4 regions of the Mesorhizobium sp. M1027 genome follow, and region 4 is predicted to be linked to each of the others. Evidence: predicted binding sites of a transcription regulator. Region 4 holds the regulator's gene; each other region holds the start of a gene.
The links. The regulator PhoB, encoded in region 4, activates phosphate uptake and scavenging genes when phosphate is short. The targets are predictions, from matches to a motif close to TGTCATNNANCTGTCAT.
Positions count from the first base shown of each region.

Region 1: a site for PhoB is predicted at 4,982-4,998, ahead of phnC (phosphonate ABC transporter ATP-binding protein). Genes of this name have one in related genera too.
Region 2: a site for PhoB is predicted at 2,060-2,076, ahead of olsB (l-ornithine N(alpha)-acyltransferase). Genes of this name have one in related genera too.
Region 3: a site for PhoB is predicted at 2,253-2,269, ahead of phnF (phosphonate metabolism transcriptional regulator PhnF). Genes of this name have one in related genera too.

Region 1 covers NZ_JAMYMW010000003.1:364,956-372,404, reverse strand. Annotated here, with positions in the region: gene NKH50_RS08885 (sugar phosphate isomerase/epimerase family protein) at 1-585, shown strand, start outside; gene phnE (phosphonate ABC transporter, permease protein PhnE) at 610-1,977, opposite strand; gene phnE (phosphonate ABC transporter, permease protein PhnE) at 2,045-3,001, opposite strand; gene phnD (phosphonate ABC transporter substrate-binding protein) at 3,055-3,963, opposite strand; gene phnC (phosphonate ABC transporter ATP-binding protein) at 4,052-4,900, opposite strand; gene NKH50_RS08860 (DapH/DapD/GlmU-related protein) at 5,121-5,738, opposite strand; gene phnL (phosphonate C-P lyase system protein PhnL) at 5,735-6,442, opposite strand; gene phnK (phosphonate C-P lyase system protein PhnK) at 6,654-7,430, opposite strand; gene NKH50_RS08845 (alpha-D-ribose 1-methylphosphonate 5-phosphate C-P-lyase PhnJ) at 7,427-7,449, opposite strand, start outside.
Region 2 covers NZ_JAMYMW010000003.1:298,606-306,054, reverse strand. Annotated here, with positions in the region: gene NKH50_RS08570 (hypothetical protein) at 1-144, opposite strand, end outside; gene grpE (nucleotide exchange factor GrpE) at 385-1,020, shown strand; gene olsB (l-ornithine N(alpha)-acyltransferase) at 1,121-1,996, opposite strand; gene NKH50_RS08555 (hybrid sensor histidine kinase/response regulator) at 2,146-4,434, opposite strand; gene acuI (acrylyl-CoA reductase (NADPH)) at 4,520-5,509, opposite strand; gene lspA (signal peptidase II) at 5,561-6,037, opposite strand; gene NKH50_RS08540 (TrmH family RNA methyltransferase) at 6,064-6,927, opposite strand; gene NKH50_RS08535 (RsmD family RNA methyltransferase) at 6,928-7,449, opposite strand, start outside.
Region 3 covers NZ_JAMYMW010000003.1:356,607-364,055, reverse strand. Annotated here, with positions in the region: gene NKH50_RS08840 (carbon-phosphorus lyase complex subunit) at 1-1,098, opposite strand, end outside; gene phnH (phosphonate C-P lyase system protein PhnH) at 1,100-1,711, opposite strand; gene phnG (phosphonate C-P lyase system protein PhnG) at 1,711-2,172, opposite strand; gene phnF (phosphonate metabolism transcriptional regulator PhnF) at 2,307-3,050, shown strand; gene NKH50_RS08820 (zinc-binding alcohol dehydrogenase family protein) at 3,063-4,079, opposite strand; gene NKH50_RS08815 (ABC transporter permease) at 4,150-5,115, opposite strand; gene NKH50_RS08810 (sugar ABC transporter ATP-binding protein) at 5,112-6,665, opposite strand; gene NKH50_RS08805 (ABC transporter substrate-binding protein) at 6,770-7,449, opposite strand, start outside.
Region 4 covers NZ_JAMYMW010000010.1:144,176-151,624, forward strand. Annotated here, with positions in the region: gene xylF (D-xylose ABC transporter substrate-binding protein) at 1-99, opposite strand, end outside; gene NKH50_RS20385 (ROK family protein) at 384-1,628, shown strand; gene phoB (phosphate regulon transcriptional regulator PhoB) at 1,638-2,327, opposite strand; gene phoU (phosphate signaling complex protein PhoU) at 2,344-3,051, opposite strand; gene pstB (phosphate ABC transporter ATP-binding protein PstB) at 3,084-3,887, opposite strand; gene pstA (phosphate ABC transporter permease PstA) at 3,884-4,735, opposite strand; gene pstC (phosphate ABC transporter permease subunit PstC) at 4,739-5,728, opposite strand; gene pstS (phosphate ABC transporter substrate-binding protein PstS) at 5,788-6,846, opposite strand.

The DNA.
Region 1 (7,449 bases), on a different contig from region 4:
GCGATCGACTGCGCTCAGGCGCTTGGCGCGAACACGTTGAGCGGCCCGCTCCATTCGACACTCGGGGCCTTCTCCGGCAGCGGGCCGACAGCGGCCGAGAAAAAACGTTCGATCGCTTCGCAACGCGCCATTGGCGACTATGCCGGCAACAAGAGCGTCACCATCGGGTTGGAGGCGCTCAACCGCTTCGAATGCTACCTGCTCAACACGATGGACGATTTATCGGAGCATATCGACGCGATCGACCGGCCGCACATCAAGGCGATGTACGACACCTTCCATGCCAACATCGAAGAAGCCGACCCGATTGGCGCCTATACGCGCAACCGCAACAACATCGTCCATATCCACATTTCGGAGAACGATCGCGGGGTGCCGGGCCGTGGCCATATTCCCTGGAAGGAGACTTTCTCCGCCATCCGCAAGAGCGGCTACGACGATTGGCTGACGATCGAGGCGTTCGGGCGTTCGCTGAAGGACTTGGCCGCGGCCACCAAGGTGTGGCGCGACTTTTCCGAAGGCCCGGAAGCTGTCTACCGCGACGGCTACAGGCATATTAAGGACGGGTGGAGGAAAGTTGCATAACGATCGGCCAGCCCGATGCACCCGTCACCCCTGCTCGGCCTGGATCCGGTTGTAGTCGTGGATCGTCCTGCTCAGCCGGCGGCGCAGCAAATTGGAAATGTTGTCGAAGATGAAAACGACGAGCAGGACCAAGAGCACCATGTAGAAGACATTGGCCCAGTTGGAGTTGGTGCGCATCGCTTCCCAAAGCTTCAGGCCGATCCCGCCGGCACCGACGGCGCCGATGATCGTCGCGCCCCTGGTGTTGGATTCCCACTGATAGAGTGTCTGGCTGATGAAGACCGGGATCACCTCCGGCAGCACGCCATAGCGCTGCACCAGCAAGCCGTTCGCGCCGGTCGACTGGATGCCCTCGCGTGGCTTGTCGTCGATGTTCTCGAGGCCTTCCGAATAGACTTTGCCGAGCGTGCCGATCTCGGTGAAGAAAATCGCGGCGCTGCCGGCCAGCGGGCCCGGGCCGAAGGCGCGGGTGAAGAACAGCGCCCAGATCAGCATGTCGACCGATCGCATGAAATCGAAGAACCGCTTGAGCACCTGGCTGAGGAGGCCGCTCGGGGTGATGTTGCGGGCGGCGAAAAAGGCGAGCGGGAAGGCGACGATGCCGCCGAGCAAGGTGCCGAGAAACGCCATGACGATGGTCTGGAACAGCTTCGTCCAGACGTCGCCATGCTGCCATTGGGCGTTGTTCCAGATATTGTCCGCGGCCAGCGCAATGTTCGATGTGCCCGGCTTGAGCTGGGGTCCGGACATCAGCAACGAGACCACCTCGCCGGGCGACTTGCCGAAGAAGGGCGAGCGTGTGTCGAAGACGAAATTCGCCCAGCCGAGGAAGCGCTTGCGGACCTTGACGCGATCGACGGTTATGCGAACCTCGCCGGCAAAGCCCATCCGGGCGACGATTTCATCGTCATGCGCGGTGATCCAGTCCGGCACCGGGCCGGTTATCACCGGCTTGCCGCTGGTCAACGACACCGGCACCGCTTGGCCATTGGCGACAAGCGTTGCCTCGGCCTTGTCGAAGGTGACGGATTTGGCTCGGCCTTCGATCAGAACGGTGTAGGAGCCGTTGGCATTGGCGATGACCCAGTCGGGATGCGGGTCTTCGCCAAGTGCAGAAAAACGCGGGTATTTGGGTGTGATCTGAGGCTGATCGAGACGGAATTCCGGCTGCAGATCGTAGCTGATCCATTGCGTCAGGAAGAGCGGCAGTCGCTCCCAATGCGATTCCCTCAGCACTTGCGGCAGGCTGAAGAACCACAAGGCATAGACGAGGTAGAGCAGGATGCCGGCGAACAGCACCAGCGGGCCGAAGCGTTTGTACAAGGGCCGTCGGAACACTTGGGGAAAGCGCTCCTCTATCGCCTGCATCTCATCGGCGGTCATCGCGGCCATGGGCAGTCTTCTTGTTGATTTGCCATGATCTTTTCCAAAAACCGGAATCCACTTTTTGGGATCATGGTCAGGCGCCCATCATGAAGGCCTGCTCGCCGACGAGCTTGCGACGAAGCCAGGCGGAGAACTGGTCGACGAGGAAGATGGTGGTAAACAACAGCAGCACCAGTGCCAGCGTCTTGGCGCCAAAGCCGCGTGAGATGGAGAGCTTCAGCTCCTCGCCGATGCCGCCTCCGCCGACCGCGCCGATGATGGTCGAGATACGGACATTGATCTCGATCCTGAGCAGCGCGTAAGACATGAAATTGGGCAGCACCTGTGGCAGGCCGGCGAAGCGCACGCGCTCGAACCAGTTGGCGCCGACCGCGCGCAGGCCTTCGTCGGCGCGCATGTCGATGTTTTCGTTGATCTCGTAGAAGAGCTTGCCGAGGGCGCCGATCGAATGCAGGCCGATGGCGATGATGGCCGCGACCGGGCCAGTCGAGAGGATGGCTGCGAACAGGCCGGCAATGACGATCTCGGGGAAGGCGCGAAGCAGTTCCATGAAGCGCTTGACGACGAGCCTGAGCACCGGACTGGGTGTCAAATTGCGCGCGGCGATGAACGAGAACGGCACCGCAAAGACGAAGCCGATGAAAGTGGAAACCAGCGCCACGTTGAGCGTGGTGAGCATCAGCTCGAAATGTTCGGGTAGGTAAAAACCGCCCCAGAGATAGACGCGGCCAAGCGGGAAGTTGAACTCCTGGCTGCCCTTGTCGTGCGGAGATGCGATGTCGAACAGCGCCCGCCAGACGTCGTTCCAGTCTTTGGGAACAAGCCAGCTAAGGAAATCCAGTATATGCGGCAGCCGATCGAAGAAATGTCCGGCATTGGCCTCGTCGGCGAACCACATGGCTGTGCACATGGCGATAAGCAGCAAACCGATGCCGAGCGCTGTGTAGAACCGGCGCAAGGACGTCTGCCGTCGCCAGCAGTCGACTGTCCGCCGGGTCGCGTCTGAACGGATCGTGGCTGAGATGGTCATGATCGGGCATGCAAAAAGGGCGGCGCTGGTAAGGCCGCCCTTTGCAACTGCATTCAGCCGCCGATCGCGGCTTTGCGGGCTTCGACGATGACGCTGTAGAAGTCCGGCTTCACAGGAACGTAGCCAGTGAAATCGCCGCCTTCGATGGCCTCGAAGCAGGGCTTGTCCTTGGCCGGCAGGCTGGTGAAGAAGTTGGCGAGCTTGGCGCTCATATCGCCACCGAGCGCGGTGCGCACGACCAGCGGGCCGTTCGGGATCAGGCCGGAGCGCCAGACTTCGACGAAATCGTTGGGGTCGACGGCGCCCTTGGCGACTTCCTTGTGGAAGGTGCCGGACGTGTAGCCGTTCTTGAAGTCGCCAATGCCCGAGGAGTCGTCAACCGCAACATCGACCTTGCCGTCGCGAACGGCGAGGAGGTTGTTCTCGTGGCCGCCATTGAACTGGGTCGAGGCGAAGAAGGTTTCGTTCGAGGCGCCGGTGTCCTTCGGAATCTGGGTCAGCGGGATCAGATAGCCGGAGGTCGAATCCGGGTCGGCATAGCCGAGCTTCTTCCCCTTTGCCGACTCGATGTCGGTGATGCCGGACGACTTCAGCGCCAGGCCGATCGAATAATAGCCGGTCGCGCCGTCGGTCTGCTGGGTGGTGAGGATCGGGGTCACGGCGTTCGGATCCTTGAGGTAGACGCTGGCATAGCCTGACGCGCCAAGCTCGGCGAAATCGAGGGTGCCGCCGAGCAGGCCCTGGATTACGCCGTCATAGTCGGCGGCCGGGAACAGCGAGACCTTCTCGAAGCCGAATTCGGACTTCAGGTGATCGGCGAGGCACTGAAAGTTGCGCAGCCGGTCCGCTTCATTTTCACCACCAAGGATGCCGATGCGGAATTCCTTGATATCCTGGGCGTGAGCGGCACTTGTTGCGATGGCGAGCAATGAAACCGCGCCAAAAACCATCTTCCTGAACATTATCTCTCTCCTGTTGGTTCCGGCTTCGCGCCGGAGCGTTCGAACTTTTGACGAGTGCCTTTGACGCGGGCGGGCGATCAGGCCGTTCTCAGTAGCCAGGGAACACGGGCTCGAGCGGTCCGGCGGATGCAGCGATTTTCTGTTTGACGGCGACACTGGTCGAAGTGATGGCCTCGGAGATTTCGCCGCCATTGCTGTCGGCGCCGTAGACCATGCGCACGGCCTCGCGGTTGAGGTCTTCGGGCGGGCCGTCGAAGACAACCTTGCCGGCAGCCATGCCGATGATACGGTTGCAATAGTTGCGGGCCGTATCAAGCGTATGCAGATTTGTGATGACGGTGATGCCTTCGCGCAAATTGATGTCCTGCAGCGAATCCATCACCACCTTGGCGTTGAGCGGATCGAGCGAGGCGATCGGCTCGTCCGCCAACAGCACCTTCGGCTGCTGAATCATGGCACGCGCAATAGCAACGCGCTGCTGCTGGCCGCCGGAAAGCGTGCCGGCGGGCTGCAGTACGGTGCGGGCGATGTCGAGACGCTCAAGGGCCGCAACAGCCTCGGCGCATTCACTGCGCGAAAACATGCCGAAGAGGTTGGACAGCGTCGAGCGGTGGTTGAGCCGGCCGAGCAGCACATTGGTCAGCACGTCCAGGCGCGGCACCAGATTGAACTGCTGGAAGATCATGGCGCAGTCGCGCTGCCATCGCCGGAGCGGCGAGCCGCGCAACCCGGAGACTTCGACGCCGTCGAACAGGATGGATCCCTGGCTGGGATCGACGAGGCGGTTGATCATGCGCAGAAGCGTCGATTTGCCGGCGCCGGAACGGCCGATGATGCCGACCATCTGACCGTGCGGGATCGCGATGTCGACATTGCTGACGGCGGTGTTCTTGCCGAACCGGCGGGTGACGCCGCGGATTTCGAGCGTAGCTGACATGGTGCAGGCTCCAGTCCAATCGCAATTGAAGGTCTGTTAACCCTCGCTAGCGCAGCCGCATGAACCTGCGGTGTCGGAACGATGTCAGTTTTGTTACTGCCCACAGCCTGGAGCGGCGCGGCCAATCCAGCACGAGAGGCTCGAATGGTGAATGGTGACAAGAAAGGCTTTCCTGAGCCTCGAAACCTGTCCGCTGCCCCCCTTCACCATTTCACGACCCTTAGCCGCCATACTTCTCCAGGAAAGCCTCCGCCGACAGTTCCCGAAAATCGTCGAGCGCGGCGCGCAGCCGGGCGTGGTCCCAATCCCACCAGGCGAGCGCCTGGTAGCGCTCCGCGGTGCGGCGGTCGAAGCGCTCGCGGATCGGCTTGGCCGGCACGCCGCCGACGATGGTGTAGGGCGCGACGTCCTTCGACACCACGGCACCCGCACCGACCGCGGCGCCATCGCCGACGGTGATGCCGGGCAGGATGGTCGAGCCGTGGCCGAGCCAGGTGTCGTGGCCGATGGTGACGCGCTTGGCGCGGCGCTGGGCGAAGAATTCGCTCTCGTGCTCGGCGTCGTCCCAATAGTCCGAGGCGCGATAGGTGAAATGGTGCAGCGTCGGCCGCCAGGTCGGGTGGTTGGTGGCGTTGATGCGCACATTGGCGGCGATGTTGGCGAATTTGCCGATCGTCGCGCACCAGACGCCGCAGTCCTGCATCATGTAGGAATAGTCGCCCAACGCACTTTCCGAAATCCGGCAGCGCTCGGCGACTTCGGTCCAGCGGCCAAGCGTTGAGTTCTCTACTTCCGCCGTCTCGTGGATCAGCGGCGCCTCCGACAGTTTCCTCGTCATGCGGCGATTTTTCCGGCGGCGAAGGCGGTCACGTCGATTATACGGTCGGCCACCGCCTCGCGCACGTCGTGGTCGTGGAAGATGCCGAGCAAAGCGACGCCCGCCGCCTTCTTGGCGGCGATCAGGGAGATCACCACGTCGCGGTTTCTGGCGTCGAGCGAAGCGGTCGGCTCGTCGAGCAGCAGGATCGGATGCTCGGTGATGAAGCCGCGCGCGATGTTGACGCGCTGCTGTTCGCCGCCGGAGAACGTCGCCGGCGGCAGCGCCCAGAGTTTTTCCGGCAGGTTCAGCTGCGCCAGCAAGGCACGTGCCTTGCCGCGCGCGACCTCACGCTCCTCGCCGCGCTCGACCAGCGGCTCGGCGACGACATCGAGCGCCGAGACACGCGGCACGGTGCGCAGGAACTGGCTGACATAGCCGATGGTAAGCCGGCGCACGGCAAGCACGGTGCGCGGGCTGGCAGTTGCGAGATCGATCAGCCCGCCCTCGTGCTGGACGATGATCTGGCCTTCATCGGCGGCATAATTGCCGTAGAGCATTTTCAGGATCGAGCTCTTGCCGGCGCCGGACGGGCCGCCGAGCACCGAGCATTCGCCGGCCCTGATCGCGAACGAGACGCCGGCGACCACCGGCAGTTTGATGCCGTCGCGCAGATGCATGGTGAAGCTTTTGGCGACGTCGGAGACAACGAGCGGGGTTGCCATCAGAGGGTTCTCCAATCGTCATTCGTCTGCGGGCCAACACCCCCCTCTGGCCTTCCGGCCATCTCCCCCTCAAGAGGGGAGATGGGCTGTCGCATTCGGTTTCGCCATTCTCCTGTGTCGCAGAACGGGCGGGACATAAAAGCTGCTGATCTCCCCTCTTGAGGGAGAGATGGCCGGAAGGCCAGAGGGGGGTACGCCGGAGCAATCATCGTCATACCTGCAGAATCGAGGAGACAAGCAACTGGGTGTAGGGGGCGCGCGGATCGTCGAGGACGCGGTCGGTGAGGCCGCTTTCGACGACGCGGCCGTCCTTCATCACCATCATGCGCTGCGACAGTAGACGTGCCACCGCAAGGTCGTGCGTGACGACGATGGCCGCCAGACCCAGATCGGTGACCAGGCCGCGCAACAGATCGAGCAGGCGCGCCTGCACCGAGACGTCGAGGCCGCCGGTCGGCTCGTCCATGAACACCAGCCGCGGCCCGGTGACGAGGTTGCGGGCGATCTGCAGGCGCTGGCGCATGCCGCCGGAAAAGGCGCGCGGCTCGTCGTCGATGCGGTCCTCGTCGATCTCGACGCGCGACAGCCAGTCGACCGCCGTGGCTCGGATTTTTCCGTAGTGGCGGTCGCCGACCGCCATCAGCCGCTCGCCGACATTGGCGCCGGCCGACACTGTCATGCGCAGACCATCGGCGGGGTTCTGGTGGACAAAGCCCCAGTCGGTGCGCATCAAAAAGCGGCGCTCGGCCTCGCTCATGCGGTAGAGCTCGCGGAATTGGCCATCGCGCATGCGGTAGCTGGCGGTGCCGGAGCTGGGCAGTAGCCTTGTCGACAGGCAGTTGAGCAAAGTCGTCTTGCCGGAACCGGATTCGCCGACGACAGCCAGCACTTCGCCCGGCCACAGATCGAAGGTGACGTTCTCGCAGCCGACGCGCGAGCCGTAGAATTTGGACAGCGCAGAGACGCGCAGCAGCGGTTCGTCGGTCATTGCGCCGGCTCCGTTTTTT
Region 2 (7,449 bases), on a different contig from region 4:
CAATTTCTTCAGGCGGTCGGGAATATCCGTCTCCGTGCGGAATGCCGGCAGGGTGCGCAGGAAGCGCTTGGTGGTCTCATTGCCGAGCTGGCGCCGGATATCGACGGCGAGCGCGTCGTGCTTTTCGCCATTGGTGCGGGACATCTTCCAAAATCCTGTGTCGGCTTCGAAACTCTTCCACAGGAGGAATGGTTCCCGCATTGTAGTAGCCTGGCAAGCAAAGCCGTCGGATACGGTAAAGTTTGAATTAAAATCGAAAAGTCTCCGCTGTTCGCCCTCAAGCCGTGGCCAGCGGCTGCAGTATCGCTTGCCCCTTGATTTTTGGCCGCCAAACCTCGATATCGGGCGCAAATCCACACCATTCGAAAATGACGGGAAACGGCGATGAGCGACCAGGCAAAAGACGAACGCGCGCCCGATGAAGCCGAGAAGACCGAGGCTGCCGCGGAGCCAAGGGAAGGCGGCGTCGACAGCGACTATGAAGCGCTTGTGCGGCTTCTGAAGGAAAACGAAGAGCTGAAGGATCGCGCGCTGCGCGTCGCGGCCGACATGGAGAATTTGCGCCGCCGCACCGCCCGCGACGTGCACGATGCGCGCGCCTATGCGGTTGCCAACTTTGCCCGCGACATGCTTTCGGTGTCAGACAATCTGCGCCGTGCTCTGGATGCCATCCCGGAGGAGGCCAAGGCTTCGGACGATGCCGGTTTCAAGGCGCTGATCGACGGCGTCGAGATCACCGAGCGCGCCATGCTGTCGGCGCTGGAACGTCACGGCGTGAAGAAGCTTGAGCCCGAGGGCGAGAAATTCGATCCGAATTTCCACCAGGCGATGTTCGAGGTGCCCAATCCCGACGTACCGGCCAACACAGTCGTGCAGGTCGTGCAGCCCGGCTATTCGATCGGCGAGCGTGTGCTGCGGCCGGCCATGGTCGGCGTCGCCAAGGGCGGCCCCAAGCATGTGGCGAGCGAAGCGCCGGTGGAGCCGGGGCCGGTGAATGAGCAGGCCGAGAAAGATGCGTAAGTTGGGGGAGTAGGGCAGTACGGGAGTAGGGAATACCGCTACGTCGGGTAAAATAGAGCAGAGCACTTGCCTACTCCGGCCGTTGCCTTCTCTCCCCTACTCAGGCAGCAAACCGCTGCGCTTCTCCGCCATAATAATTGACGTAGCGGGCACCGATCTCCTTGACCGGCATCACCACGAACACGTCGACCGTCGAGAATTCACGGTCGATGACGCAGCCGTCGCCGATGCGCGCGCCGACGCGCAGATAGCCCTTGACCAGCGGCGGCATCGCGGCGATCGCCGCCTTGGTGTTGACGGCCTCGATCGGCATCAGGTCCATGGAACAATAGCGCCCGGCGACGGCGCGCACGTCCCAGGATGAATTCGTCCGGCAGTGGTGGGCAAGATAGGTCAACGCCTCGGCATGTGCCGCCGGCACGGTGCCGTGGAACGACGCGCAGCCGGTCATCACGCCGATGCCGTAATGGTTGATATAGGCCCAGATGCCTTGCCACAGCGCCTCGATGGTGCGCTTCGAGCGGTATTCCGGCAGAACGCAGGAGCGGCCGAGCTCGAGGAACCGCTGGCCGGGATGCCGCGCGATCAGCTTGGTCAGCTCGAATTCGCCTTCGGAATAGAAGCCGCCGGCCGCTGCGGCAATCTCCTGCCGCAGCAGGCGGTAGGTGCCGACGATGCGGCGATGCTCGGGGCCGGAAAGCGAAGTATCGAACACAAGCAGATGATCGCAGAGGGGATCGAAGCGATCGGCATCGCGGCGGTCCTGCATCTGGAACAGGTCCTTCCTGGCACCAAGCTCGTCGTAGAACACCCGGTAGCGCACTTCCTGCGCGGCAGCGATCTCGGCCTCGTTGCGGGCGAGCCGCACTTCGAGATTGCCGATGCGGCCGAGCGATGCGCCTTTTATGACGGCATCGGCGTTCCGGCCGACGAGCAAAGGCCCGCTGGCGTTCGGCCGAGCATCACATTCCGGCATGACTGTATGCACGAGTGATTCTCCTTCGAGCCATCCCTCTTGGCACGGGGATACGGTGTAGGTGCAACAGGATTGTGACAGTACCGTGATACGGCTCTGCGGGCAATACTTCGTCGGCTGGGTAATCTATCAACCGTCTATGTTGTGCCTCAGGCGGCCACTTGCCCCTCGACGGCATGAACCAGGGCATCGGGGTCGAGCGGCTTGGTGACGAAGCCGCTGGCACCGTGAGCGAGCACGGCGTGGCGGGTCTTTTCCTGGCTGTCGGCCGACAGCACCATGATCGGCACCGGCGGCACCGCGGTCTCCTCCTCATGGCGGCGGATGGCGGCGATGGCGTCCAGGCCGTCCATGACAGGCATGTGCAAGTCCATCAGCACCACGTCGTAGCGGTGCTTGTGGCCGGTGCTGATGACCGCCTCGACCGCGGCCTTGCCGTTGCCGACCACTTTCACGCGATGCCCGGCCTTCAGCAGCGTGGCGCGGGCCAGCATGGCATTGATGTCGTTGTCCTCGGCGATCAGCACCGACAGGCCCTGCTGGCGGGCGCCAATGGCATGCCCCGCCTGCGCGCCGCGCCTTTGCAGTTGCGGCTCGGCGATGACCGGCGCGTGGCTGGTCAAAAGCACGCGCAGCAGTGTCTCGCCGCGCACCGGCCTCGCCAGGAAGGTGGCGTAACCATTGGCACGGAATTCGCCAAGCATGCCGCGGTCGGTCGGCGCGATCAGCGTCACTGCCTCGCACTCGGCAAATCCGCTCTGGCGCAGGCGCCTGAGCAGCCTGCCGTCGCTTTGCTCCATGGCAGCATCGATCAGCAGCACGTCACAGCCCTCGGCGAAAGCGGTGGCCTGGGCGGCGGCGGTGGCCAGATCGACCGTGCCGCCATTGGCGCGAATGGTGCGGGCGATGGCTTCGGCCTCGACCGGGTTCTTCGACACGATCACCGCATGCCGGCCCGACAGCGGGTTCTCGCGGATCTGCGGCGCCTCGACGGCGGAAATAGCGGGAATCTCGAAGACGAATTCAGATCCCTGGCCAAGGCGGCTCGACACAGAGATGGTGCCGCCCATGGCGGTCACCAGGCGCTTGGAAATGGCAAGACCGAGGCCGGCACCTCCATGCGCACGGGTCGAGGTGCCGTCAGCCTGTTCAAAGTCCTCGAAGATACGCTCCATGTCCTCCTCGCGCAGACCGGGGCCGGTGTCGGTGATGGTGAAGCGGATGCGGTCGGTGATTTCGGTGCGGACGCGGGCGATGCTTGCCAGGACGCCGCCGCTGTCGGTGAACTTGACGGCGTTGCCGATGAGGTTGAGCAGCACCTGCCTGACCCTGCCGGGGTCGGCGGTGATCAGCTGCGGCACGTCGGGTTCGACATGACAGCCGAGGCCGATATCCTTGGCAAAAGCCCGCGCCGCCAAAAGCTCGACGACATTGTCGGCGATCTCACGCACCGACATCGGCTGCGGTTCGGGATCGAAGCGGCCGGCCTCGATCTTGGAGTAGTCGAGCAGGTCCTCGATTAGCGCCAGCAGCGCGCTGGCCGAGGTCGAGATGGCGCCGACATAGGTCCGCTGCTCGGGCGAAAGGCTGGTGTCGGCGAGAAGCCGGGCCATGCCCATGATGCCGTTCATCGGCGTGCGGATCTCGTGGCTGACGGTAGCGAGGAAACGCGATTTGGCCTGGCTCGCATATTCGGCCCGCTCGCGGGCGGTGATCAGCGAGGATTCGGCGCGCTTGCGGGCGGTGATGTCGCGGGCGATGGCGCGATGCGAAACGGCGCCGCTGTCCTTGTCGCGCACCGACAGCTCGATCCAAGAGAACCAGCGTGGACCGTCCGGCGTGCGAATGGCGACGTCGGTGGAACTCAGGCATTCATGGTCGGAAAAGGCGGCGTCGGGGACGATGCCGACATCGATGCCTAGTTCGGCCAGGGCCTTGCCGGCAAGCTCGCGCTGGTCGGTTTCGACAAGGTCGGCGAAAACCTTGTTGGCGTAGACAATGTGGCCGTCGCGGTCGCGGTGGACGACGAGATCGCCGAGTGCATCGATCAGACCGCGAAAGCGCTCCTCGCTCTCCTGCATCTCCCACATGCGGTCGGCCAGCGTCTCGATTTCGGCGCGGCTGCGGGCGGTGGTGGCATCGAGCAGGGCCACTGCGCGGCGCTCGGTGCGCCTGTTGCGCAGATGCATGGCGAGCCCGGCCATGGCTGTCGCCAAAAGGCCGATGGTGATGAAGATCGGCGCTCCGGTCAAATGCGACAGGCCCGCCAGCACGACGATGGCGACCAGCGTCAGGAAGGACAGGCCTTCGCGGTTGGCGTCGGGCAATTCCGGCGCCAGCGGTGGCGCGGCGACAAGCTGCCGTGCTGGCGTATCGGGGGCCGTCCCGTCGGCCCGTTCGGCTGGTCCCGCCGCTCTGATGCCGGGTTCCGCAATCATACGGAACTCCTGCCAGACAGAGCTTATCGAAGGTTGTGATTGATCGTTCGAATTTTAGCGGTCGCGCTCTTTTTCCCCAAGAGGCTCACATGTCCACCACCACACGGCCGCGGATCTTGCCCTCGACGATGTCATGCGCGGCGCCGATGATGCCGTCGAAGCCGATGCTCGTCGACAGACTGGCAAGCTTTGCGTGATCGAGATCGGTGCCGATGCGGCGCCAGGCCTCGAGGCGGACCGCCTTGGGCGCCATCACCGAATCGATGCCGAGCAGCGAGACACCGCGAAGGATGAAGGGGGCGACGCTGGCCGGCAGGTCCATGCCGCCGGCGAGGCCGCAAGCGGCGACGGCGCCGCCATAGGAGGTCATCGACAGAACGTTGGCCAGCGTGTGGCTGCCGACGGCATCGACGCCGCCGGCCCAGCGTTCCTTGGCGAGCGGTTTTGCCGGCTGCGCAAGCTCGTCGCGTGAAATCACTTCCGCGGCGCCGAGGTCGATCAGATAGGGGCTTTCGGCAGCGCGGCCGGTCGAGGCAATGACGTGATAGCCGAGGCTGGACAGGATCGAGATCGCGACCGAGCCGACGCCACCGGCAGCGCCGGTCACCACCACCGGACCACGATCGGGCACGATGCCGTGGCGCTCCAGCGCGATGACGCAAAGCATGGCGGTGTAGCCGGCGGTGCCGATCGCCATCGCATCGTGCGGGCTCATTCCGTCCGGCAGCGGCACCAGCCAGTCGCCTTTGACACGGGCGCGCCCGGCAAAGGCGCCGAAATGCGTCTCGCCGACGCCCCAGCCGTTCAATATGACCTTGTCACCCTTGCGCCAGTCAGGATTGGAGGACGAGATGACTGTGCCGGCGAAATCGATGCCCGGCACCAGCGGCCAGCGGCGGATTACCGGCGCCTTGCCGGTAATTGCAAGGCCGTCCTTGTAGTTCACCGTCGTCGCCTCGACCGCGACGGTGACGTCGCCCTCCATCAGGTCTGCCTCTGTAAGCTCGGTCACCGCGACCGACTGGTTTTTCTCGGCGTCGCGCGAAACGAGGATGGCTTTGAAGGTTTCGGGCATGTTTTCTCCTCGGGCTTGCAGATCAGAATGTGCGGCGCCAGGCGAGTGAGGTCAATCGCTCGACATTCCGCGCCGCCAACCAATGAGCTCATCGAAGACGACCAGCACGGCACCAACGGAAATGAAGGCGTCGGCGAGGTTGAAGACGGCGAAGGACCAGACCGGCGTATGGAACAGGACATAGTCGATGACATGGCCGTAGATTGCGCGATCGATCAGGTTGCCGAGCGCGCCGCCAACGATCAGTGCGAAGCCGATGCGGGCAAGCAGGTGGCCGGGCGGCGTGCGGGCCGCAAGATAGAGCACGAAAGCGACCACCAGAACCGCGACGACCACCAGGCCGGTGTCGCCGAAGGACGAAAACAGCGAGAACGCGATGCCGGTGTTGTAGGTGCGGTACAGCGCCAGGAACGGCAGCAGGTCGAGCCGTTCCTGAAAGGCGAGGCCGGTTTCGACCAGGTATTTCAGCCACTGGTCGAGCGCTATCGCGGCGACGACCAGAAGAGCGTACGGCCTCCAGGACTTCATGGTTTGCAGTTTCACGGTTTGAGATGTCACGATCTGGCGTCCTCCGGGCCGAGCTTCAGCGCGTCGCGCCGGATCTCGAACAGCATGACGCCGGTGGCCACCGCAAGGTTGAGCGAATCGGCGCGGCCGGCCTGCGGTATCCGCAGCAGCTTGTCGCAGCTTGCGGCAAGCTCGTCAGGCAGGCCTTGCTGCTCGTTGCCCATCACCAAAAGCACCGGGCCTTTTGAAAAATCGACCGAGCGGTAGTCGACCGCACCCTTCAGATGAGTGCCGGCGACGAGGCCGGGAAAGCTCGTTCGCCAGGCGAGAAAAGCCTCGGGCGACGCCTTGGCGACGGGCACGGCGAAGATCGAGCCCATTGTGGCGCGCACCGTCTCGACCGAAAAGGGATCGGTGGTCTCGCCGACCAGGATGACGCCCCTGGCGCCGACAGCGTCGACCGTGCGGATGACGGTGCCGAGATTGCCGGGGTCGCGAACGCGGTCGAGTGCTACCCAGACATCGCTGTCCTCGACGCGGATGTCCTTCAGCGACAGCAATTTCTGCGAGAACACGCCGACGACCATTTGCGGATTGTCACGGCGGGTGATGGCGACCAGCACCTTTTCCGAGACTTCAAGTACCGTGCCGCCGGCGGCGACCGTGCGCGCCGCGACCTTTTCGACTGCCGCGTTGCCACGTCCGGCCTTGGCGAAGACCAATGTCCTGATCGACCAGCCGAGATCGAGCGCGTCGATGACCAGCTTCAGGCCTTCGGCCATGAAGGCATTCTGCTGGTCACGGAATTTCTTCAGCGCGAGCGCCTTGATGTCCTTGATCAGCGGGTTGGCGAGGCTGGTGACTTCCTTCACCTGCCCTGGCGCGCCTGCGTGCCGTTCGTACGCACTCATTCAGGCCACCCAGCGCGAGAACAGCGAGGTCGAAAGCGCCCGACCGGCAGATTTCTCGCGGATGATCAATTCGCCCGACTCGACCGTGCCGCCCATGCCGGCGAAGGTGTCGCGCATCAGGGCATGGATCGCGAAAAAAGAGGCGCGGATCGAATAGGCGGTCAGTACCACGGCGAGCGGCTTCGGCGTCAGGATCGCGCGGCAGATATCGGTCAGCGCCGGCAGGTCCTCGAACAACTGCCAGACCTCGCCTTTCGGTCCGCGGCCATAGGCGGGCGGGTCGAACAGGATGATGTCGTAGCGGCTGCCGCGGCGCTCCTCGCGTTCGGCGAATTTCACGGCATCGTCGACGATCCAGCGGATCGGCTTTTGCGACAGGCCCGCCATCTCCTGGTTTTCGCGTGCCCAGCCGATCGCCTTCTTGGAAGCATCGACATGGGTGACCTCGGCGCCGGCATGCGCCGCCACCAGGGAGGCAAGGCCGGTGTAACCGAACAGGTTCAGCACCTTCACCGGCCGTTT
Region 3 (7,449 bases), on a different contig from region 4:
TCTCTTCTCTTCGGCCTTGCCGGCGTTCTCGCGGGCGTCGTGCTCGGCGCGCATGCGGCGCACGAGGTCGAGCTCGGCCTGGAAATCGACATAGTGCGGCAGCTTCAGATGCTCGACGAAGCCGGTCGCCTGGACATTGTCGGAATGCGAGATGACGAACTCCTCGTCCAGGGCGGCGGCGACGACATCCTCACCCAACTCCGCCGCCCGCAGCGCGCGGTCGCATAGCGCCATGGCCATCGCCTTGCGCTCGCTCTGGCCGAAGACGAGGCCGTAGCCGCGGGTGAATTGCGGCGGCGCCTTGGCCGAGCCCTTGAACTGGTTGACCATCTGGCACTCGGTGACGCGGATACTGCCGAGCGGCACTGCGAAAGGCAGTTCCGGCACGTCGAGCTCCAGCTCGACCTCACCGATACGGACCTCGCCGACGAAGGGATGGTTGCGCGCATAGCCGCGCTGGGTGGAATAGCCGAGCGCCAATAAAAACCCCTCATCGCCGCGCGACAACGCCTGCAGGCGGATGTCGCGCGCCATCGGGAATTCGAGCGGCTCGCGGGTGATGTCGCCGGGGACATGGTCTTCAGGCATGTCGCCGTCGGATTCGATCAGGCCCTCGCGGGCGAGGATGGCCGACACGCGCGGCATGGCTTCCGGCTCGCCTGCACGCTGCTCCGGCTCGGCGACTTCGCCGCCTGCGGCAAGCTCGGGATCGAGCAGCCGGTGGGTGTAGTCGAAAGTCGGGCCGAGCAACTGGCCGCCGGGCAGGTCCTTGTAGGTCGCCGACACCCGCCGCTCGACCAGCATCGTGCCGGTGTCGACCGCCTTGGTGTAGCCGAAACGCGGCAGCGTGGTGCGATAGGCGCGAATGAGGAAGATCGCCTCGATCATGTCGCCGCGCGCCTGGACGATGGCGAGTGCCGCCAATTCCCTGTCGTAGAGCGAACCTTCACTCATCACCCGGTCGACGCCGAGCGCCAGTTGCTCGACGATCTGGTCGAGGCGAAGTGCGGGCACCGAACGATCGCCGCGCCGGCGGTCGGCGAGCAGTTTGTGGGCGTTGCGAATGGCCGCTTCGCCACCCTTTACCGCGACATACATCCTATGCCTCCATCGTCTTGATGCGCGTCGTGCGCGGCAGGCAGGCAATTGCTTCGGACGTGGCGAGGATGATGTCGACGCCACGCGGAAAGCGCTGGTTGTTCTGCTTCCATTGCTCGACAAAATGGCGCGGCATTTGCGCCGGCGCAATCGTCGCCGTCTTCTCGATGCCCGGGCCTTCGAGCAGCAGCGGAGCGCCGGAGACAAGATCGCTGATCTCGAGGATCAGCGTCGTGGAGCGATCGGGATAATCCTGGGTGCCTTGCGAAAACCCGTCGAGCGCCATCATCTCGGCCGGCGTGGCGATCAGCGCGAAATGCGCGTCGGCCGGGGTGTTGGCCAGCGGCGCGCCGGTATGGAAGCCAAGCCAGGATTTCACCGTCGCTGAAGCCTGCAAGGCGGGGTCGAGCCAGAGCGGCGTGTCGTTATCGCACAGCGCCAGCGCAATGGCGCCCGCGGTGGCTGACAGCGGCGTCGGTGGACGGGTAAAGACCGGCAGGGGCTGCAGTGTGCCCGGCCGGGCCATCGCGTCCATCACTGCCCGGAAGACCGTCTGGGCGTCGAACACCGGATCGGCAAAGCCGCCTTCGATCGCTTGGGTTACGATGTCCATCAGTCTTCTCCGCGTACCATGGTGAAGAAATCGACCTTGGTCGCCGCCGTCTCGGCGCGGCGCTGGTCACGGGCCTCGGCCAGTGCCGCCTGCAAGGGCGCGACGAGCCTGGTCTCGACCTCGTTGCGGTGAGCCGGGTCCTGCCACAGCGCATCGGCGATTGCCGCCAGCCTTGCCTTCTGCTTGTCGCGGCCGAGCGCATAGCAGTGGCCGACCTGTCCGGAGGCGAGCCGGACGGTGGCGCGGGTGACCGTCGTCTCGCCAACGTTGAACGGCGCGCCGCCGCCACCGATGCGGCCACGCACGGTGACCAGGCCGGTTTCGGGGCCGCGCAGGAGTTCCGCCTCCGAAGGCAGGCCGGCTTCGTTCCACAGACGGACGATATCGTCGCCGGTCGATTGCGCCAGCGTTGCCATAACGGCCTTGCGCCCAGCCTGATCGCGGGCTTCCTGTCCTCGCATGGTTAACATTCCCTTGCATCGAAATTTGTCTATTGATATAGACAATTATACAAATTATACCTATTATCTAATGCGTGTCTATGACGGGTGCATGACAAGGGCGAGAAGAGGGGGCGCAAAGGTTGGGGCAGAAAATGATCGGACAAGCCAACAGCATCGAGCGGCGCAGCGGTGTCGCGCTGTGGCGGCAGATCGCCGATCAGATACTGCATTCGATTTCCGTCGGCGATTTTCCCGAAAATGCGGCGTTGCCGCCGGAGGTGGCACTTGCCGAGCGCTATGGCGTCAACCGCCACACCGTCCGCAGCGCCATTGCAGCGCTGGTGCAGGAGGGTGTGCTCAGGGCAGAGCAGGGGCGGGGCACCTTCGTGCTGTCGCGCAGGCGGCTGTCATATCCGATCGGCGCCCGCACCCGCTTTTCGGAGGGATTGCAAGGACAGGCGTCCGACCGGCATATCACCTTGCTTGCGTCATCGGTCGAGCCTGCCAACCGTCGTGTGGCAGAGAGCTTAGGCCTTGCAAAGGGGGCCGACGTGATACGTCTGGAAACGCGCGGCGAAGCCGATGGAATGCCAGTGTCCCGCGCTGCCGGCTGGTTCGATGCCAGGCGCTTTGCCGGCATCGATGCTGCCATGGCGGAAACCGGTTCGATCACCGCATCGCTGGCACGTTTTGGCATTGACGACTATCTGCGGCAATCGACGGTGTTGTCGGCGCGCCATGCCGATGCGGCCGACCTTGCGGACCTCGACCTGCAGCCCGGCGCCATCGTGCTGGTGACGGTCGCCGTCAACGTCACGCCCGACGGTCAGCCGATCCAGTTTTCGGAGTCGCGCTTCCCGGCCGAGCGGATCGAGCTCAAACTGTCGGCGCTTTGAGGTGCGCCAGCATCATGCGACCTGGATAACGGCCTTGATCAGGCCGGACTTCTCATGCGCCCAGCGGGCAAGATCGTGCGGCGTTTCGCCAAGCGTCGTGCGGTGCGTGACGAGCTTTGCCAACGGCACCGCGCCGTTGCGGATCGAGGCGGCGACATGGTCGAAATCGGCACGCAGCGCGTTGCGGCTGCCGATCAGCATCATCTCGCGCTTGTGGAATTCGGGATCGGAAAAGGCGATGTCGTCCTTGACGACGCTGACCAGGACCAGCGCCCCGCCATGCGCGACATGGGCGAAGGCCGACTGCACCGACTGGGTGTTGCCGGTGGCATCGAAAACCATGTCAAAACCATGGCCGTCGGTTGCTTGCCGCACCAGGTCCGCAGCAGCGCCCTGCGAGCCGTCGAGGGTCGCGAAGCCGAGTTCGCTTTCGGCGAAACCCAGCCTCTCCGCACTCATGTCGAGCAGCGTCACGTCGAGCCCGGCGATGCGGGCGAACAGCGCCGTGCCGAGCCCGATCGGGCCGGCGCCAATGACCAGCGTGCGCGCACCTGGATCTGCGAGCGAGCGCCGTACGGCATGGGCGCCGATCGCCAGGAATTCGACGGCAGCAGCATCGGCCAGCGACAGGCCATTTGCCGGATAAAGATTTTGCGCCGGCACCAGGATTTGCTCGCACATGGCGCCGTCGCGGTGGACGCCGAGCACCTCGATCTTAACGCAGCAATTCGGCTTGCCTTGCCGGCAGGCGATGCATTTGCCGCAGGCGAGATAGGGATTGACGACCACCGGTTCGCCGATTGCCAGATCGACGCCCTCACCAACCTCGATCACGGTGCCGGAAACTTCGTGGCCCATGATGCGGGCATAGGCGAGGAACGGGTGCTTGCCTTCGAAGATGTGATAGTCGGTGCCGCAGATGCCGACATGGCTGACGGCGACCAGCGCCCAGCCGGCCGGGGGCGCGCCAGGCGCCGGACGATCTTCGAGGACAAGTTCGCCGGGCGAGCGGCAGACGACGGCTTTCATGCTTCAATCCAGTCGGTTCATGGCACCGCCGGCTCTGCTGTCGCGAGGCCGGCGGTTGTGGGGAGGCGGTCTATTTGCCGCGGCGGCGCAGCCCGTCGAAATAGACGATGACGATGATCAGCACGCCGGTGATGATGCGTTGCCAGAAGGCGTTGACGTTGAGCAGATTGGCGCCGTTGTTGATGGTGGCAAGGATGAAGGCGCCGAGCAGCGGCCCGTGCACTGAGCCGACAGCGCCGAACAGCGAGGTGCCGCCGATCACCGAGGAGGCGATCGCCTGCAATTCCCAGCCCTCGGCCTGCGTCGGATTGCCGATGCCGATGCGCGAGGCAAGCAGCACGCCGACGAAGGCCGCACACAGGCCCGACAGCGTGTAGGCCATGTAGATGGTGCGCTGGACGTTGACGCCTGACAGGCGCGACGCCTCGGCGTTGGAGCCGACCGAGAACAGATAGCGGCCCCAGCGGCTGTGGTGCAGGAAGATGTAGGCTGGGATGCCGACCAGGATCACCATCCAGAACAGATTGGGGACGCCGGCGAAGGAACTGCGCGAGAACGTCTGGAAGGCGTCGTTGTTGATCGAGATCGAGTTGCCATTGGTCATCAACAGACCGATGCCGCGCAGCGAGGTCAGCGTTGCCAGGGTGATGATGAAGGGCGGCAGGCCCATCTTGACGATGCCGAACCCATGGAACATGCCGATGGCGACGCCGACCAGCAAGGTGATCAGGATGGCGAGGAAAACCGGTGTGCCGGCGTTGATCAGCATCGCGACGATGACGGTGGCGAAGCCGACCACGGCGCCGACGGAAAGGTCGATGCCGCCGGTGATGATGACGAAGGTCTGGCCGACCGCCAGGATGGCGATCATCGACCCTTGCCGCAACAGGTTGGAGATGTTGTTGGCGGAGGCGAAGCTCGGCGTCGCCACCGACAGGATGATCCATAAAAGAACCAGCAGCGCCAGCAGTGTCAGCCCGAACAGGGCGTTGTAGTTGCGTTTCGGCCTTTCGGCAGCGATCGCCTCGGTGCTCATATCTTCCCTCCCGGTCTTTCTTGTTTCTCGGCCAGCGCCTGGGTGAGGATCTCCTCGTGATCAGCGGTACGAAAGCCGTGCGTGGCCACCAGCTTGCCGCGCCGGAACACGTGCAGCGTGTCCGCGAGTTCATAGACCTCGGGCAGGTAGGACGAGATCAGGATGATGCCGGCTCCCTTGGACAACAGCGCGCCGAACAGGCGGTAGATCTCGGCCTTGGTGCCGACGTCGACGCCGACAGTCGGCTCGTCGAAGATGAATAGCTTGGCGCCATGGGCGAGCCATTTGCCGATGACGATCTTCTGCTGGTTACCGCCGGACAGGCTGGAGGCCAGCGCGCCGCGCGTCGGCGTCTTGATGCGCAGGTCGGCGACCTGGCGATCGGCTTGCGCCTTTTCCTGCGCGCGGGAGATCAGCAGATTGATCGAGATGCGCTTGTAGATCGGCAGATTGAGGTTGAGTCCGACCGGCAGGTTGAGGCAGAGGCCCTGGTCGCGGCGGCTTTCCGGGGCCAGCGCCATGCCGAGCCTGATCGCGTCATGTTCGGAATTGACCTTGACCTCCTTGCCCTCCCAGAGGATCTGGCCGGCCGATTTGCGGTGTCGGCCATAGAGCGTGGTGACGAACTCGCTGCGCCCGGCGCCGATCAGGCCGTAGAGGCCGACGATCTCGCCGGCGCGGACGGACATCGAGACATTTTCGAAACCCTTGCCGGACAGGTTCCTGGTTTCGACGATGGTCGCGCCGGGGGTGAAATGCTCCTTGTGGTAGACCTGCTCGATCGAGCGGTTGATCATCATCTTGACCAGCTCGGCGTCATTGGTCTCGGCAATGTTCCTGGTGCCGACCAGCGTGCCGTCGCGCAGCACCGAGACGCGGTCGGCGAGCTCGAACACTTCTTCCATGCGATGGCTGATGTAGATGATGGTGACGCCTTCGCCCTTCAGCCGGCGGATCAGCGTGAACAGCTGGTCGGCCTCCTTGCGGGTAAGATAGGCGGTCGGCTCGTCGAAGATCAGGAATTTGGTGCCGCGCACCGTGGCGCGGGCGGCGGCGATCAACTGCTGCTGGCCGATGGTCAGGTCACCCAGCATGACATGCGCCGGCAGGTCGAAGCCGAGATCGTCGATGATCTTCTGCGCCTGCCTGACCATCGCCCGCTGCTGCAGGATGCCGAAGCGGGAATCCTCCTCGCCGAGGAACATGTTGGCGGCGACGGTGAGATGGCGGCATAGGACGACTTCCTGATGCACGGCATTGATGCCGAGCGCCATCGCCTCATGCGGCGTTGCCAATGCGGCAGGCTTGCCCTCCCAGATGACGTCGCCGGAGGTGCGCGGCATGACGCCGGTCAGAAGCTTGATCAGGGTGGATTTGCCGGCGCCGTTCTCGCCGACGATGGCGTGGATCTCGCCGGCCTTGAAGGCGAGATCGACCGGCTTCAGCGCATGGGTGCCGGGATAGCGCTTTTCCAGCCCGCGGAGTTCGAGGATGGTCCTGCCCGGTTCAAGCGTTGGGGCCGGATGGAGTTCCTGCGCCGTCGACATCATGACAATCCTCCCAGATTGGCCCCCAAAGATTGGCCTCGCGATTGGCACGAGTGGGATGTTTCCGGGGCGAAAAGGCCCCGGAAACAGTTCACTTGCGGCTATGCTCAGTCGAGCTTCGGGTTGAGCAGCGCGTCGATCTTCGGATCCTTCATGTTGGCCTTGGTAACCAAATTGGCGCCGGTATCGACATTGGCCTCGACCTTCTCGCCCTTCGAGGCGGCGAGCGCCGTCTTGATGCCGTCATAGCCCATCCGGTACGGATCCTGGACGACGAGAGCCGAAATGACGCCGTCGTTGAGGAACTTGATCAGCTTCTCGTCGCTGTCGAAACCGACCAGCCCGACCTTGCCGGCAAGACTGTTCTCGGCGATCGCCTGGCCGACGCCCTGCGCCATGATCAGGTTGGAGGCGAAGATGCCCTTGAGGTTGGGGTTGGCGGTGATCAGGTCGGTGGCGATGTTGAGGCCGGTGGTGGCCTGGCCGTCGGCGTATTTGTCGGCGACCAGCTTGAGGCCCGGATATTTGGCAGCGAGCTGTTCCTTAAAACCCTGGGCGCGCTGTTCGAGCGAGCCGGCGCCCGGAAGAGCGGTGATCAGGGCGACGTCGCCCTCGACCTTGCCGCCATTGGCTTCGCCGATGGCTGCGGCAAGGCCGTCAGCGGCAACGCGGCCGCCCTGGATGTTGTCGGTGGTCAGGAACGAGGTGAAGGCCTTGGAGTCGGCGCCAGAGTCGATGCCGATGATCTTGACCTTGGTGGCGGCCTCGTCGATCGGCTTGCCGAGCG
Region 4 (7,449 bases):
CCAGGAAACGCCGATGAGCTTGTCTTTCGCCTGCGCCACCGACGCCAGCGCCAGCGTCATGGCGACACCCGCCAGAATGGCGGCCGTGAATTTCTTCATCATATCCTCCCTGCGCCGCGTACGGCGTGACCAATTGCTCAACGACCAGCTTAGAAGCTCTAATTTTTTCGAGCCTCGAAAAAATACTGGCCCGATCTCCGGCTGCTGTCAACATCGATTCTGATGGATTTTGATGACTGTGCGAGTTTTTTCGAGCGTCGGAATAAACGATGACAGCGCCACCTGCATCTGACACTATTTGCCGCATCCGACACTATTTGTCGGACATTACCGACGGCTTCCGGTTCATGAGCGGCCGCGGCAACCGGGAGGAAAGCAAAACGATGTCGGTCGGAATCCGCCATGACGATTTGCGCCGGCGCAACCGGGCGATGGTGATCTCGGCGGTGCGCCGGGCCGGCCAGCCATCGCGTACGGAGATCGCAGCCACCACCGGCCTCAGTCATTCAACCATATCGGCGATCTCCTCCGACCTGATACGGGAAGGCATCCTCGCCGAGAGCAAGGCAAGTGAGCCCGTTTCGTTGAAACGCGGTCGTCCACAGGTCGGCCTCGCCCTCAACCCGGAAGCGGCGGCGGTGCTGACTGTGGTGTTGTCGCTGAATTTCCTGTCGGCCGCCATTATCGACTATGCGGGACAGGTGGTCGCCGAGGAACAGCGCCGGCTGGACACGCTGACCATGCCGCGCGACGAGCTGATCCGCGAATGCATGGCCATCGTCCGGCGCCGGCTTGAGGACCCAGACCTTGACGTCCGCAGTGTCGCCCGCATCGCCCTGGCGATTCAGGGCATTACCGACTCCCCTGCACGCGCCATGCTGTGGTCGCCGATCACGCCGCAGACCGACATCGCCTTTGCCGACATGCTGGAGGACGAATTCGGCATCCCGGCCACGGTGGAGAACGACTGCAATATGATGGCGGTGGCTTTGCGCTGGCGCAATCCGGATCGCTATCGCGACGACTTCATCGCCATCCTGCTTTCGCATGGCATCGGTATGGGGCTTGTGCTGAAGGGCGAACTGTTCACCGGGACGCATTCCTCGGGCGGCGAATTTGGCCACATGATCCATCGTCCGGGCGGAGCGCTCTGCCGTTGCGGGCGGCGCGGCTGCATCGAAGCCTATGCCGGCAACTATGCCATCTGGCGCAACGCCAGGCAGATGAGCGAAGACAGCGAACCGGTCGCCGACGTCGGCGACGCCGACATGCGCGCGCTGGCCGCCCGCGCGCGCGAGAAGGATGGGCCGGAACGCGAGGCCTACCGCAAGGCCGGCGAAGCGCTGGGTTTCGGTCTCGGCTCGCTGTTCGCGCTGATCGATCCGGCACCGGTCGCGATGGTCGGCGCCAGTGCCGCCGCCTTCGATCTGATCGAGCCGGCCTTGCGCAAGGCCATCGCCCAGACCGCCGGCGGCCAGCACTCGGGCTCGATCTCCTTCGATACCGAGCCGAACGAATTGCCGCTGATCCGCGAAGGCTGCGCGATGCGGGCGTTAAGCTTCGTCGACCAGGAGATTTTCGCGCCGGGCGCGCAAATGAGGCCCGGCGTCAGAAAGAACGTCGCCTGACCAGGCGGGTCAATCTTCCCTGATCGCATAGCCGGCACCGCGGATGGTGCGGATGACATCCGGCATGCGGCCGTTATTGACGGCTTTGCGCAGCCGCCCGACATGCACGTCGACGGTGCGTTCGTCGATATAGATCGTCTCGCCCCAGACATTATCGAGCAACTGGCTACGCGAGAAGACGCGGCCCGGATGCCGCATCATGAACTCGAGCAACCGGAATTCGGTCGGCCCGAGCCGGATCTCGCTCTTCTTGCGATAGACCCTGTGCGATTCGCGATCGAGCACGATGTCGCCGACCTTCAGCACGCTGGACAGCACTTCCGGCTTGGCGCGCCGCAGCAGCGCCTTGACCCTGGCCATGAATTCCGGTGTCGAAAACGGTTTGACAAGATAGTCGTCGGCGCCGGTCGAAAGACCGCGCACCCGGTCGCTCTCCTCGCCGCGCGCGGTCAGCATGATGATCGGCAGCCGCTCGGTTTCGGGGCGCACGCGCAACCGGCGGCAGAGCTCGATGCCGGAAACCGCCGGTATCATCCAGTCGAGCACCAGAAGGTCGGGCACATTCTCCTGCAAACGGATCTCGGCTTCGTCGCCGCGTGTCACCACCTCGACCTGGTAGCCTTCGGATTCGAGATTGTAGCGGAGCAGCACGCCCAACGGCTCCTCGTCCTCCACCACCATTATGCGTGGTGCGATCATCGGCTGGGCACCCCCATCATGTCACCGGCGCGGACATTGTCGTTTCGTCCTGCTTCGGACGGTTGACCGGCAATTGCTCGCCGGTCAGCACATAATACGCATTTTCGGCGATGTTGGTGACATGGTCGCCGATCCGCTCCAGATTCTTGGCGCAGAACAGCAGATGCGTGCAAGCGGTGATGTTGCGCGGATCCTCCATCATGTAGGTCAACAGCTCGCGGAACACCGACGTGTATTTGACGTCGATGCGCTCGTCGGCGGCACGCAGCTTGGCCAACGCGGCCGCATCGCCTGCAGCATACTCCTCGATGACGCCCTGCACCTGGATGAGCACCAGCTGCGCCATCGCATCGATGGAATGCGATAGGTCGCGCGGCGTGACGCTGAGGCCGACCGCGCTCACACGCTTGGCGATATTCTTGGCAAGGTCGCCGATGCGTTCGAGGTCGCCCGCCATGCGGATCGCTCCGACGACATGGCGCAGATCGTGAGCCATTGGCTGGCGCTTGGCGATCAGGGTGATGGCGCGGTCGTCCAGTTCGCGTTGACGCGCGTCCATGATGGCGTCGTCAGAGACGACGCGTTGCGCCAGCACGTTGTCGGAATTCAACAGGGCCTTGGTCGCCCCGCCGACCATCGAACCGGCGAGGTCGGCCATGTCGCGGATCAGCTTGCTGATCTGCTCGAGATCCTCGTCGAAAGAAGCGACTGTGTGTTCGCCCATGGTCCTGTCCTCATATGCATGATCGGAACGGCTCAGCCGAAGCGGCCAGTGATGTAGTCCTGCGTGCGCTTCTCGCGGGGCGACGTGAATATCTTCTCGGTCCGGTCGAACTCGACCAGTTCACCCAGATACATGAAGGCGGTCTGGCGCGACACGCGCGCCGCTTGCTGCATGTTGTGGGTGACGATGACGATCGTGTAGTCGGCTTGCAGCTCGTCGATCAGTTCCTCGATCTTGGCCGTCGACAGCGGGTCGAGGGCCGAAGCCGGTTCGTCGAGCAGAATGACTTCCGGCTTCACTGCCACGGTGCGGGCAATGCAGAGCCGCTGCTGCTGGCCGCCGGACAGGCTCAAGCCGCTGGCGTTTAGCTTGTCCTTGACCTCGCTCCACAGCGCGGCCCGCTTCAACGCTTGCTCGACGCGGCCGTCCATCTCGGACTTGCCGAGATTCTCGTAGAGCCTGACGCCGAAGGCTATGTTCTCGTAGATCGACATCGGGAACGGCGTCGGCTTCTGGAATACCATGCCGATCTTTGTCCTGAGGAGGTTGAGATCCTGCGACCGGTCGAGAATGTTCTTGCCGTCGAGCAGCACCTGGCCCTCGGCGGTCTGTTTCGGGTAGAGCTCGTAGATGCGGTTGAAGACGCGCAGCAGCGTCGATTTCCCGCAACCCGAAGGGCCGATGAAGGCCGTGACGCTGCGCTCGGGCAGCGACAGGCTGATGTCCTTCAGCGCCTTGCTCTGGCCGTAGTAGAAGTTGAGGTTCTTGACCTCGATCTTCGTCTTCTCGGTGACCGTTTCGGTCATCGTCATGTCCGGAGACAACATCTGTGTCATCTGTCCTCTCTGCGTCCGGTAAGGCTGCGGGCGAGGATGCTCAAGCCCAGAACCGTCAGGGTGATTATGAGTGCGCCGGTCCACGCCAGTTGCTGCCATTCCTCGTAAGGGCTGAGAGCGAACTGGAAGATGGTCACCGGCAGGCTGGCCATCGGCGCGTTGATATTGCTGCTCCAGAACTGGTTGTTGAGCGCGGTGAAGAGCAGCGGCGCCGTCTCGCCGGAAATGCGTGCTATCGCCAGCAATATGCCGGTGACGATGCCGGACAATGCGGCGCGGTAGGCGACCGAACGGATCACCACCCAGCGCGGCGCGCCGATCGCGGCACCGGCTTCACGCAACGCGTTCGGCACCAGGTTGAGCATGTCTTCAGTGGTGCGCACGACCACCGGAATGACCAGGATGGCAAGCGCCACGGCGCCGGCAATGGCCGAGAAATGTCCCATTGGCCGCACCATCAATTCATAGACGAACAAGCCGATGATGATCGACGGCGCCGACAACAGGATGTCGTTGATGAAGCGGACGACGGTGGTGATGCGCGAAAAGCGTCCATACTCGGCCATGTAGGTTCCCGCCAGCACGCCGATCGGCGTGCCGACGACAACGGCGATGATCGTCATCAGCAGGCTGCCCGCGATGGCATTGAGCAGGCCGCCGGCCTCGCCCGGTGGTGGCGTCATCTCGGTGAAGACCGCGAACGAAAGCCCGGCTGTGCCCTTATAGACCAACGCACCGAGGATGAGCGCCAGCCAGGCAAGCCCGATGCCGGCGGCGACGACGCAAAGCGCCATCATCACCGAATTCCTGGCTTTGCGGCGGCTGTGGAGCGATGAGGATGTCGACATCGGTCAGGCTCCCGTACGGGCGTCGATCCGCATCAGCATATAGCGGGCGGCGGCAAGGATCAGGAAGGTGATGACGAACAGGATCAGGCCGAGCGCGACCAGCGAGGAGGTGTAGAGGTCGCCGTCGGCCTCGGTAAATTCATTGGCGATGGTCGCCGAAATCGTCGTGCCCGGTGCGAACAGGGAGGCACTGATGCGATGCGCGTTGCCGATGACGAAAGTCACCGCCATGGTTTCGCCGAGTGCCCGGCCGAGGCCAAGCATGACGCCGCCCATGATGCCGATGCGGGTATAGGGAATGACCACGCGCCGGGTCACTTCCCAGGTCGTGCAACCGATGCCGTAGGCCGATTCCTTCAGCACCGCCGGCACCGTATCGAAGACATCCTTGGTGATCGAGGTGATGAAGGGCAACACCATTATGGCGAGGATCAGCGCCGAGGTCAGAAGGCCGATGCCGTAAGGAGGGCCGGCGAAAAGGCTGGATAGTCCCGGCACGCCGTGGAAGATGTTGATGATGAAGGGCTGTATCGTCGTCTGCAGGAATGGCGCGAACACGAACAGGCCCCAGATACCATAGATGATCGAGGGAATGCCGGCCAATAGCTCGACCGCTATGCCGATCGGGCGCCTGAGCGGGCGCGGGCAGAGCTCGGTGAGAAAGATCGCAATGCCGATGCCGATCGGAACCGCGATCAGGATGGCGATGGCCGCCGTTACCAGGGTGCCGTAGATCGGCGCCAGTGCGCCAAATTTTTCCGTGACCGGATTCCAGCTCTCAGTCGTCAGGAAAGAAAAGCCGAAGGACGACAGCGCCTGCCATGAGCCGGCAAACAGCGAGATCGCGACACCGCCGAGGATGACCAGCACAAGGATTGCGGAAGCGCGGGTGAGTCCGCGAAATATGGCATCTGTGAGCGCGAAGCGCCGCACCGTAGCGTCCCTGGCCCGGGCTGCTGCAGATGATGGCATGGCATCGGAAGCGATGGTCATTGGGTCCTCGCGATTAAAGGCAACAGGGAGGGCGCCGTCGACGCCCTCCCTGGAGGAGATTACATAGCCGAGTAGAGCGGCTTGCCATCGTCGCCGACGACTTCCTTGGCCCACATGGCCTTGACGCTCTCAACCACCTTGTCGGGCATCGGAACGTAGTCCAGCTCGCCGGCCATCTCGTCGCCCTTGTCATACGCCCAGGCGAAGAATTTGAGCGCTTCGCCGGTGGTCGCGGCGTCGTCCGGCTTCTTATACAGGAGGATCCACGTCGCCGCCGTCATCGGCCAGGACTCGGCGCCCGGCTCATTGGCGAGGATCACCCCATAGCCCGGCTGCGAGCTCCAGTCGGCATTGGCCGCTGCCGCCGAGAACGCGGCTGCGGTGGGCTCGACCTTCTTGCCGTCCTTGTTGATCATGTCGGTGTGGGTGAGCTTGTTCTGCTTGGCGTAGGCGTATTCGACATAACCGATCGCGCCGCCGGTCTGGGAGACGTTGTTGGCAACGCCCTCATTGCCTTTGGCGCCGATGCCGACCGGCCATTCCACGGCCTTGTCGACGCCAACCTTTTCTTTCCAGTCCGCGCTGACGTCGCCGAGGTAATAGGTGAAGTTGAACGTCGTGCCCGAACCATCGGAACGGTGAACGACCGCGATCGCTTGCGAAGGCAGCTTGACGTCGGGATTGAGCTTCTTGATCGCCTCGTCATCCCAGCTCGTGATCTTGCCGAGGAAGATGTCGGCCAGCGTCGGGCCGTCGAGAACCAACTCGCCCGGCTTGATGCCTTCGAGATTGACGACCGGAACGATGCCGCCCATCACCATCGGGAACTGAGCCAGTCCGGACGCTTCAAGCTCGTCGCCCTTGAGCGGCGCATCCGAAGCGCCGAAGGTAACGGTCTTGGCCTTGATCTGCTTGATACCGCCGCCGGAACCGATCGACTGGTAGTTGAGGCCAACGCCGGTGTCTTTCTTGTAGGTGTCGGCCCACTTCGCATAGATCGGGTAGGGGAAGGTGGCGCCGGCGCCGGAGATGTCCGCGGCGAGCGCGGCGGACAGAGTGAGGGTGGTCGTCGCCGCCATTGCAATCGCAACGGCCGCCGAGCGGATGAAATGTCTCATGTGGCCTGCTCCTGTTCGGAATATGGTCTCTCGGCGCCATTCCTCCGGCGCCCGCTGAGGCCAATAGCCCCCGATTATTACAGTCGCATGACAGTTTCATGTCGCTCCGGTAACGTCGTCCAGCCGGGTTAAGAAGGAGCGGCCGCGGGCTTTGTCGGCATGGGCCGCGGTTTGCCGCTGGAATCAGCAGCTTGCGTGATTTCCGGCCGGCATCGTCGGCTCGGCGATCGCAGCCACCGGCTTTAAAAGAAAAAAACCGGACGGGAGCGCGTTGCATGCAGCCAGAACGTGTCATGGCCGCGCCATCGCCGAAACAGGTCCGTTGGGGTAAATCTGACCCTGTTTCTTGCCGGCGGTCGCTGCTCCCGCCCGTAACTGGAGGAGCGGAACTTCGAACATCCCATTGTCGCCACTGAGCGCGGCTTTGGTATGGTGCGATCGCACCATGGCCTTACGCTGGAAGCGTTGACGAATCGCAAGTTTCTAACTCGCGCTGGATCCCCATTCGCGCCCGACTCGGCGCTCGATCTTCGAGCAAGGCCTTCGACGGGAAGCGCGACGACTTCTACTTCACGGTATCTACTCCCTTCGCCCTATTCCGCC